Parashewanella spongiae: one gene and its partners. The protein of the gene in region 2 interacts with the protein of the main gene of each other region in a pairwise test. Links are inferred from orthologs where the notes say so. Each region holds a gene or a part of one and is shown on either strand. Other genes may lie near its edges. The genes, in order: ftsL, ftsB and E2I05_RS19565.

Region 1 (3,145 bases), 3.6 Mb from region 2 along the record:
ATCGGCCACTTGTGGATCGAGCACTTGTTCGCCTTTAGGTTGCTGTTTCAATTTCAATACCGATACCGGATACAATACGCCACCGCTGCCTAGAGTAGCGTACATACGTGCAAGCTGAAGAGGGGTAGCCGTCAGTCCGTAGCCAAAGGACAGTGTTGCACGTTCAAAATCAGACCAGCGGTGACGATCATGGATTAACCCTGCACTCTCGCCGATAAGGTTAATACCTGAATAATTCCCCAATCCCATCGACTGATAGGTGCCAAGTAACTGCTGTACAGGCATTCTTAATGACAACTTACTGACACCCATATTGCTCGACTTAACCAAAATTTTAGCTAATGACATATCGCCATAATTAATGGGATCTCGAACTTGTCGACCACCAATACGCATCCAGCCCGGTGACGTTGGCACGATTTCATCTATTTTCACAACCCCAGCTTCTAAAGCCGCTGCGACTACAAAGGGTTTTATGGTAGAGCCAGGTTCATAAGTATCGGTCAAGGCCCGATTACGCATTCGATGACTTTGCATCCCTTCTCTGGAATTAGGGTTATAAGATGGTGTATTTACCATAGCGAGTACTTCGCCCGTGTGAACGTCAAGTACAACAACCGAACCTGAAGTCGCTTGATTATACTCAGTGGCAAGCTTCAACTCTCGATAAGCCAGTGCTTGAATTCGTTGATCAATGCTCAATACGAGATCATTCGGGCTTTCACCTTCTTGCACTACTCCTAATCGTTCTACAACATGTCCATCTCGTGATTTTCGAACTTTTTGTTTAGATGGTGTACCAGTTAGCCATTCATCATAACCCCGTTCAATTCCTTCAATACCAACGTCATCAATATTGGTAATGCCTATCAATTGAGCATTAGTTTCCCCTGCGGGGTAATATCGACGAGACTCAGCTTTTAAATAAATACCCGGTAATTTTAACTGCTTGATATAGTCAGCCACCGCGGGAGCGACCTGCCGTTTAATGTAAGTAAAACGCTTTGTTGGCTTATCTTTAATACGTTTTAATAATGTATCAATGGGCATTTGCAAAACATCAGCTAAAGCTTGCCAGCGACGCTGATCTTTAAAACCGTTTCTATCGTGAACGATTTTAGGATCCGCCCACACTGCACGCACAGGAACACTTACCGCAAGCATTTCACCATTACGATCACTGATTAAGCCTCGGTGTACATCATGACTAGTAGTACGTAACGTCCTCATGTCGCTTTCGTGTCGCAGCTTTTCAGGTTCAATAATTTGGATATAAGCTGCACGGCCAATCAAGCTAACAAACATCAAAAACACAAACCCTAACAGCGTGTATACACGCCATTGAAATGATTGTGGTTTATGTTTCTGCTTCGCTTGTTTCGTCATGGTATTTTCACCACCTTTTCCTCGTTCGGTAACGGCCTTTTCATATCCAACTCTTTTGTCGCAATGCGAATAATTCGACTGTGCTCAGTTTGCGCTTGTTCTTCTAACAACAAATTTCGCCACTCAATATCTAATCGATCTCTTTGTTGCAGTAGTTGATCCCATTCACTGGTTAACTTACGGCTTGCATGGCTGGTATACACGACAACCACAGCGTTCAAAACCACAATTACAGCCATTACTATCAACCACTTATGATTCCATAAATCTTGAATAATAATGCTTGGTAAGCTCAACTGTCCTTTTGTCACCTACAACTCCCTAATAACTCAGCCGTTGCGCGACTCGTAGTACCGAGCTGCGAGCTCTAGGGTTGTGTTCGACTTCGATGTCTGACGGTTTTTGTGCTTTGCCAACCGCTTTTAACTTTCGGTTTTTATTTAATTCGGCTTCCGTAACTGGCAAACCAAATGGCGCTTCGGCGGCTTGACTGTGACGCCTGATGAAACGCTTTACGATACGATCTTCTAATGAATGGAAACTGATCACTGATAGTCGTCCTTCAGGCGCTAACACATTCATCGCACCTTGAAGTGCTTGTTCAATTTGCTCTAACTCACTATTTATATATATTCTAATGGCCTGAAACACCCGAGTGGCTGGATGTTTATGCTTCTCTTTTTTCTTTGTGATCCGAAAAATCAAATCTGCTAGGTCTTTCGTACGTAAAAACGGAGTCTTTTCTCGATCCGCCGCGATACATCGTGCAATGTGACGTGAATTTTTTTCTTCACCATAGGTTTTAAATACCCATGCCATATCTTCAATTTCGGCTCGCGCTATCCACTCTGCCGCTGTTTGGCCTTGGCTATTATCCATCCGCATATCAAGTGGACCATCACGCAAAAAACTAAAGCCCCGTTCTGCATCATCCAACTGGGGTGAAGAAACACCAAGATCTAACAAAACACCATCTATTTTACCGACTAGATTTAATTCATGAACATACTGTTCCAATTGACCAAATCCACCATGAACAATGCAAAACTTTGCATCATCTGAAAATTGCTTTGCTGCTTCAATAGCTTGAGGATCACGATCAATAGCAATTAAACGACCATGAGAACCCAATTGAGAAAGCACGATCCGTGAATGCCCTCCACGTCCAAACGTGCCATCAATATAGATGCCGTCAGGTTTAATATTTAATCCGCCTACGGTTTCATTCAGTAGGACGGACAAATGGGCATAATTTTCACTCATACAGCTCTTCTTTTAGTTGCTATCACCTACAGCGAAAAGTTAGCCAATCTTTCATTATTGGCTAAGGCTTCACTTGATATGGCTTGTTTGCTTTCTTCTATGAGACGTTGCCACTCGTCAGCATCCCACAATTCAAATTTATTTAATTGACCCACTAGCATGGTATGCTTTTCGAGCCCAGCATATTTTCTCAGGCTTAATGGCAGCAGTAAACGACCATTATTGTCTAACTCACATTCGTGAGCATAACCAAGTAATAATCGTTTTAATGCGCGCTCTGTCGGCTGAGTATCAGACAGTGATAGCAACTTAGTTTCAATGTGTTGCCATTCATGAATGGGATATATCAATAAGCAGGAAGATTGTATATCAACGGTAATGACTAATTTTCCAGAAGATTCAACGCGCAGTAACTCTCGGTATCGCGTTGGCATCGCGATCCGACCTTTACTGTCTAAGTTAATCCCACTGGCGCCTGAAAACACTGTTTACCATC
Region 2 (2,839 bases):
GGTCTTTTTGTCCTGCGTAAGTGACATCTCTAGGGTGAACACCAGCAAACTTTGCAAGCTTTTCGGCAACAAAGGTAGTATTTAAGCCATTTTTTCGTATATGAAGAAGATGATGTTCACCCTCTCCAGATGGTACAAATGGAATAATTTCTTGCACTTGAAAGTCTTCATTTGATGTTCGCAAGTCTGCTTCGGATAAAGGCTTACCGTATAAATAACTTAAATTTTCAATCATAACTTTTCTTTTGATTCTTTACATTGATTGCATCAGTACGACAGCTTCAACTGCAATACCTTCTTTTCGACCTGTAAACCCTAACTTTTCCGTTGTTGTGGCTTTAACGTTAATATCATCTATTGATGTCTGTAAGTCTGCAGCTAAAATATTACAAATATCAGTAATGTGAGATGCCATTTTAGGTGCTTGAGCAATAATTGTGACGTCAAGGTTTCCTAACTCGAAGCCTTTCTCTCTAGCAAGTTGATAACAATGTTTTAAAAGCTCGCGGCTATTTACACCAGCAAAATTTTCATCGGTATCAGGAAAGTGTTTACCGATATCTCCTAACGCCATGGCTCCTAAAATTGCATCACAAATAGCGTGCAATACGACATCACCATCAGAATGCGCCAACAAACCGCAGTGATACGGAACATGAACGCCTCCCAACATTAAAGGTTTATCGCCACCAAATTTATGAACGTCGTAACCATGGCCGATACGAATTTTCATGAGTTTTCACCTTGAATTTCATTCTTTTTATGTTCTGATAAATACAATGCAGCAAGTTGTAAATCTTCAGCGTGAGTCACTTTTATATTATCAGCACGTCCTGAAATTAAGCCTGGGTTGATACCGGCCCATTCCATTGCAGAAGACTCATCAGTTATCAGGACATTATCATTGAGAGCTTCATTCAAATTCTTTTGCAATTCACTTACAACAAACATTTGCGGTGTCATCGCATGCCACAATAATTCACGACAAACCGTATTTTTAATTAAACTACTAGAATCAGCACGTTTCATTGTATCTCGCACAGGCATAGCAAGAATGGCACCATTGGGATAGTTCTCACGTGATTTAAGCAACAAGTCAATATCCCTTCTTGTTATACATGGACGAGCGGCATCATGTACTAACGCCCATGAATCTTCATATCCCAACTGACTTGCACTCTTAAGTGACTCAAGCACAGTATTAGCTCGCTCAGAGCCACCTTGAACTTTCACAAGTTTCGAATGATTCGATTCAGGTAATTGATCAAAATACTGATCATCTTTGCTAACAGCAACAATGACTACATCAACTTTGGGATGATTAAGGAATGCCTTGACGGTGTGGCTGAGAATGGATATTCCATCAATTTCTAAATATTGTTTCGGGATATTAGCTCCCATTCGCTGTCCAACTCCCGCTGCGGGGATGATGGCAACAACGTGATCCAAAGATTGGCTCATGCCAAAAAACTCCGGTTATTGAGATTCGGGGAATCTATTTTGTTTTTTACCTGTGACTACTCGATAGAAGGTCTCACCTTCTTTAACCAAGCCAAGTTCATTTCGAGCTCGCTCTTCTAAGGCTTCAGTTCCGCCTTTTAGATCTGCAATTTCTTCTTTTAAAATTTGATTACGGGCAATTAATTTTTCATTACTGAGTTTCTGTGCCTGAATCTGTTTCTGCAACCCAAAATATTCGCGCAAACTGTTCTCCCCTGACCAAAGGCGATATTGCAGCAAGGCAAACAAAATAACTAAGCATGCAGATATACGTTTCATAAAAGCAATTCAAATACCAAGCCAAAAGAAATAACTATACCTAAAAACAAAAGCCACCTAAATAGGTGGCTTTAATCTATTCCGGATTAAGTATACTCAATCAGAGTAAATTTAATCAGTAATTAGCAAACAATCGGGTTGAATCAATGTTTACAGTTGATTTCAGCTAAACCGCGATAAACAGCTTTTTCACCTAATTGCTCTTCGATACGAAGTAACTGGTTGTATTTAGCAACACGATCAGAACGACAAAGTGAACCTGTTTTTATCTGTCCAGCTGCAGTACCAACTGCTAAGTCAGCAATTGTTGCGTCTTCTGTTTCACCACTACGATGAGAAATAACCGCTGTAAATCCAGCTTCTTTCGCCATACGAATAGCGGCAAGTGTTTCAGTCAAAGAACCAATTTGGTTGAATTTGATCAGAATCGAGTTACCGATTTTGTTTTCAATACCTCGAGCTAAAATTTTAGTATTTGTAACAAACAAATCATCACCGACCAACTGCACTGTATCGCCCATAATTTGAGTTTGATACGCCCAGCCTTCCCAATCAGATTCGTCTAGACCATCTTCAATTGACACGATTGGGTATTCATCAGCCAATGTTTTCAAGAAGTCAGAGAAGCCATTAGAATCAAATACTTTACCTTCACCAGACAAATCATACTTGCCATCTTTATAGAATTCAGATGCGGCGCAATCAAGTGCCAGTGTGACATCTTTACCAAGCTCATAACCTGCTGCTGAAACGGCAACTTTAATCACGGCAAGTGCATCTGCGTTAGATTCAAGGTTTGGTGCGAAACCACCTTCATCACCAACGGCTGTATTCAAGCCTTTATCTTTTAATACTTTCTTGAGTGCATGGAAAATTTCAGCTCCCATACGCAGTGCTTCACGGAAACTACTCGCGCCCACAGGCTGTACCATAAACTCTTGGATATCGACATTATTGTCAGCATGCTCACCACCGTTGATGATATTCATCATTGGGACAGGCATAGAATACTGGCCAGGAGTGCCATTTAATTCAGCAATATGCGCATATAATGGCATAC
Region 3 (3,140 bases), 3.6 Mb from region 2 along the record:
CTCAAACATAGTTTGAACTCCATATTGCCTGCATTAAAAACTAAAATTCACCTTTGAACCAACTTTTGATCCGGCTCAGAGCATCGGTTACGCCTTGACGTTCCGGACGCTCAAATTCACTGTCCATGATGCGTCTTGCACCATAATGCAACAAGCCGATACCTGTTGAGTAAAGTGGTTCGCTGACATAATCGTATAGGCCTTTTACTTCGAGTGGGCCTGAGACTCTAACTGGCATTCCGAATGTAGCTTCTGCAACATCAACGACGCCTTCAATTGAGGCCGTACCGCCAGTCAGTACTATTCCCGCCGCTATTTGTTCTTCATAACCGCTGTCACGCAGCTCTTGTAGTATCAATTCAAACATTTCTTGATACCTTGGCTCGACGACCTCTGCCAAAGTGTGCCTCGACATTGACCGCGATGGCCGGCCACCGACTGATGGCACTTCAATATTTTCTTCACGACTGACCGCTGCACTTCTTGCATTTGCAAACTGTACTTTTATTTGTTCAGCATGCGATAAAGGGGTTCTGAATATCTTTGCGATATCATTTGTGACTTGATTACCCGCAACAGGTATCACCGCACAATGGCGCAATGCACCATTCGTGTAGATAGCAATATCTGTCGTACCGCCACCAATATCCACAAGGCACGCGCCTAAATCTTTTTCATCATTTGTGAGTGTCGCATCAGCTGAAGCAATACCAGAGAAAACTAGATCATCCACTTTTAAGCCACAACGCTCAACACTTTTTGTGATATTTTTCGCCATATCGTTGGCACAGGTCACAATATGTACTTTTGCTTCCATCCGCATACCTGACATTCCCATCGGGCTTTTAATGCCTTCCTGTACGTCGATAGCATACTCTTGTGGTAATACATGTAAAATTCGGCGTTCCGTCGGTATCTTAACTGAGCGAGCTGTGTGTATAACATTATCCACATCTTCTTGAGTGACTTCATCGTCATCAATTGACACCATACCATTCTCGTTTTGGCAGGCGATGTGCTTTCCTGAGATGCTCAAATAAACAGATGTAACCTGACAATCGGCCATCAGCTCTGCTTGATCTAATGCACGCTGCAAGCTTCGAACAATCGAATCTAAATCATTCACCCCGCCTTTATCCATACCTCTGGAGGGGTGGTTACCAAGACCTACGACCGTAATTTCGCCATCAGGTAATACTTCACCTATTATCACGGCGACTTTTGCTGTTCCTATGTCCAATCCAACAATCAGATTTCTATCTTGGTTCTTGGTCATCAGTTATCGACTCTCACTTTGCGTTTGGGCCCAACCCACGGCTAAACCAGTATCGTATCGTAAATCAATTCTTGCTATGGCCTTATCTTGCTCCTTTAAATAAGGGTATACATCTATAAAGCGTTGGACTCGGCTTATTTTATCTTCACGCCCTAAGTCCAATTGAATACCATTATCAAGTAACAAATTCCATGCATGTCGCGGAGTTAAACTTAGTTGATTTAAACTCAACCCGTTAATTTTTAATAATTCTGCTAACTGCTCATACGTCGTTAAAATATTTTTAGCCATACCTTCAGGACCTGACAACGATGGAAGCTTCAGTGATTCATCCGAAAGTACTGCTTCAAACACATCTCCATGACGATTTAACCACGAGTTTCCGTTCCAGTGTGCCGCAACGTCTTGTTCTTTAATAAATACTTTTAACTTTGCTGGCCATTCTCTTTGTACTGAAGCTCGATAAACCCAAGGCAACGTCTCTAACGTTTTTTGAATTTCGGAAACATCAGCACTAAAAAAACTGCTTTTCAATAGCCCCTGTAAAGCGAGCTGTATTTCAAGATCACTGGTGTATTTTCTTTCGCCTTTGATCACCACCGCTTCTATTGGCAACTCTTTCGCATCATTTACGATACGATTCAACTTCCAGCCCGCAGCACTCAAGCCTATAATCACTGACAATAAAAACACTAAGCCACAGCAAAAATACCAATTTATTTGGTGTTTTTTTCGCTGAGAAATAGCATTTTTTATTTTCAAAAACACAGTGATACAAACTCCTACTCTATTTGTTGTTCAATATGATCAAAGTTCCCTTTATAGGATGCCATATCTCATTAATAAATACTGAGTTTTTACAGTATTAATTCTCAATACGGTTTAAGAAACCTAACTCAGTAGCAACCAATTGTTTCGCAACGGCACCTATGGTTCCTGCACCTTGCGTTAACAGTAAGTCATTTTCTTTTAATACATCCGGTAACAGTTCTATCAGCTGTGTTTTATCCGCAATGAAAATAGGCTCAATTTTTCCTCGTTGACGAATCGCTCTACATAAAGCCCGACCATCTGCACCAGGAATTGCTTGCTCGCCGGCGGAATACACTTCTAAAAGCAACAAACAATCAACTTGAGATAATACCTCGGCAAAATCTTCAAATAAGTCACGTGTTCGCGAAAATCGATGTGGTTGATAAGCCATTACTAAACGTTTTTCGGGGAAAGCCAATCTCGCAGCTTGTATCGTCACAGCAACTTCACTAGGATGATGACCGTAATCATCCACCAACAGGATATTTCCCTTCGCCGTATCAAACTCGCCTAAATGTTGAAAGCGACGACCAATTCCTTGGAATTCTGATAATGCTTCTACAATAGGTGCATCACTTATTTCATCTTCCGATGCAACGGCAATGGCGGCAAGTGCGTTCTGAACATTATGTTTACCTGGCATGTTCAGCTCGACAGGCAAATCAGCTTTTCCTTCTCGATGTACAGTAAAGCGAGTAATTGTACCCACTTGGCTAAAGTTTTTAGCTTGTACATCCGCGTCATCACTGAACCCATAAGTGACGACTTTACGACTGATCTTAGGGAGCAGCTCTCGCACAATAGGATCATCGATACAAACAACAGCCACACCGTAAAAAGGGAGGTTATGTAGAAAGTCGATAAATGCTGTTTTTAAATTTTCAAAGTCACCACCATAGGTATCCATGTGATCGGCTTCAATATTGGTGATCACCGCAATCATAGGTTGTAAATGCAAAAAACTGGCATCACTTTCATCAGCTTCAGCAATCAAATACCGACTGCTGCCTAAACGTGCATTTGTTCCTGCACTATTCAATAAACCACCAAT

Evidence for each region.
Region 1: the proteins of ftsB (region 2) and ftsL interact in binary tests that used the Escherichia coli proteins (3 or more experiments, as listed by UniProt). The link is inferred for Parashewanella spongiae from one-to-one orthologs.
Region 3: the proteins of ftsB (region 2) and E2I05_RS19565 interact in binary tests that used the Escherichia coli proteins (3 or more experiments, as listed by UniProt). The link is inferred for Parashewanella spongiae from one-to-one orthologs.

What each region holds. Positions count from the first base shown.
Region 1 is NZ_CP037952.1:4,958,011-4,961,155, forward strand. Bases 41-3,023 are described here. They hold ftsL (cell division protein FtsL), read right to left. Parts: upstream 1,698-3,023; coding sequence 1,383-1,697; downstream 41-1,382. Other genes in these bases: E2I05_RS19605 (penicillin-binding transpeptidase domain-containing protein), read right to left, coding at 41-1,386; rsmH (16S rRNA (cytosine(1402)-N(4))-methyltransferase RsmH), read right to left, coding at 1,708-2,649; mraZ (division/cell wall cluster transcriptional repressor MraZ), read right to left, coding at 2,676-3,023. Outside these bases: more of E2I05_RS19605, read right to left, coding at 1-40; more of mraZ, read right to left, coding at 3,024-3,134. UniProt on the Escherichia coli protein: Essential cell division protein. May link together the upstream cell division proteins, which are predominantly cytoplasmic, with the downstream cell division proteins, which are predominantly periplasmic.
Region 2 is NZ_CP037952.1:1,320,091-1,322,929, reverse strand. Bases 129-2,805 are described here. They hold ftsB (cell division protein FtsB), read right to left. Parts: upstream 1,780-2,805; coding sequence 1,477-1,779; downstream 129-1,476. Other genes in these bases: eno (phosphopyruvate hydratase), read right to left, coding at 1,923-2,805; ispD (2-C-methyl-D-erythritol 4-phosphate cytidylyltransferase), read right to left, coding at 730-1,461; ispF (2-C-methyl-D-erythritol 2,4-cyclodiphosphate synthase), read right to left, coding at 254-733; truD (tRNA pseudouridine(13) synthase TruD), read right to left, coding at 129-232. Also shown: more of truD, read right to left, coding at 1-128; more of eno, read right to left, coding at 2,806-2,839. UniProt on the Escherichia coli protein: Essential cell division protein. May link together the upstream cell division proteins, which are predominantly cytoplasmic, with the downstream cell division proteins, which are predominantly periplasmic.
Region 3 is NZ_CP037952.1:4,946,506-4,949,645, forward strand. Bases 163-3,140 are described here. They hold E2I05_RS19565 (cell division protein FtsQ/DivIB), read right to left. Parts: upstream 2,045-3,140; coding sequence 1,280-2,044; downstream 163-1,279. Other genes in these bases: ftsA (cell division protein FtsA), read right to left, coding at 163-1,276; murC (UDP-N-acetylmuramate--L-alanine ligase), read right to left, coding at 2,142-3,140. Outside these bases: cell division protein FtsZ, read right to left, coding at 1-9; more of ftsA, read right to left, coding at 41-162. UniProt on the Escherichia coli protein: Essential cell division protein. May link together the upstream cell division proteins, which are predominantly cytoplasmic, with the downstream cell division proteins, which are predominantly periplasmic. May control correct divisome assembly.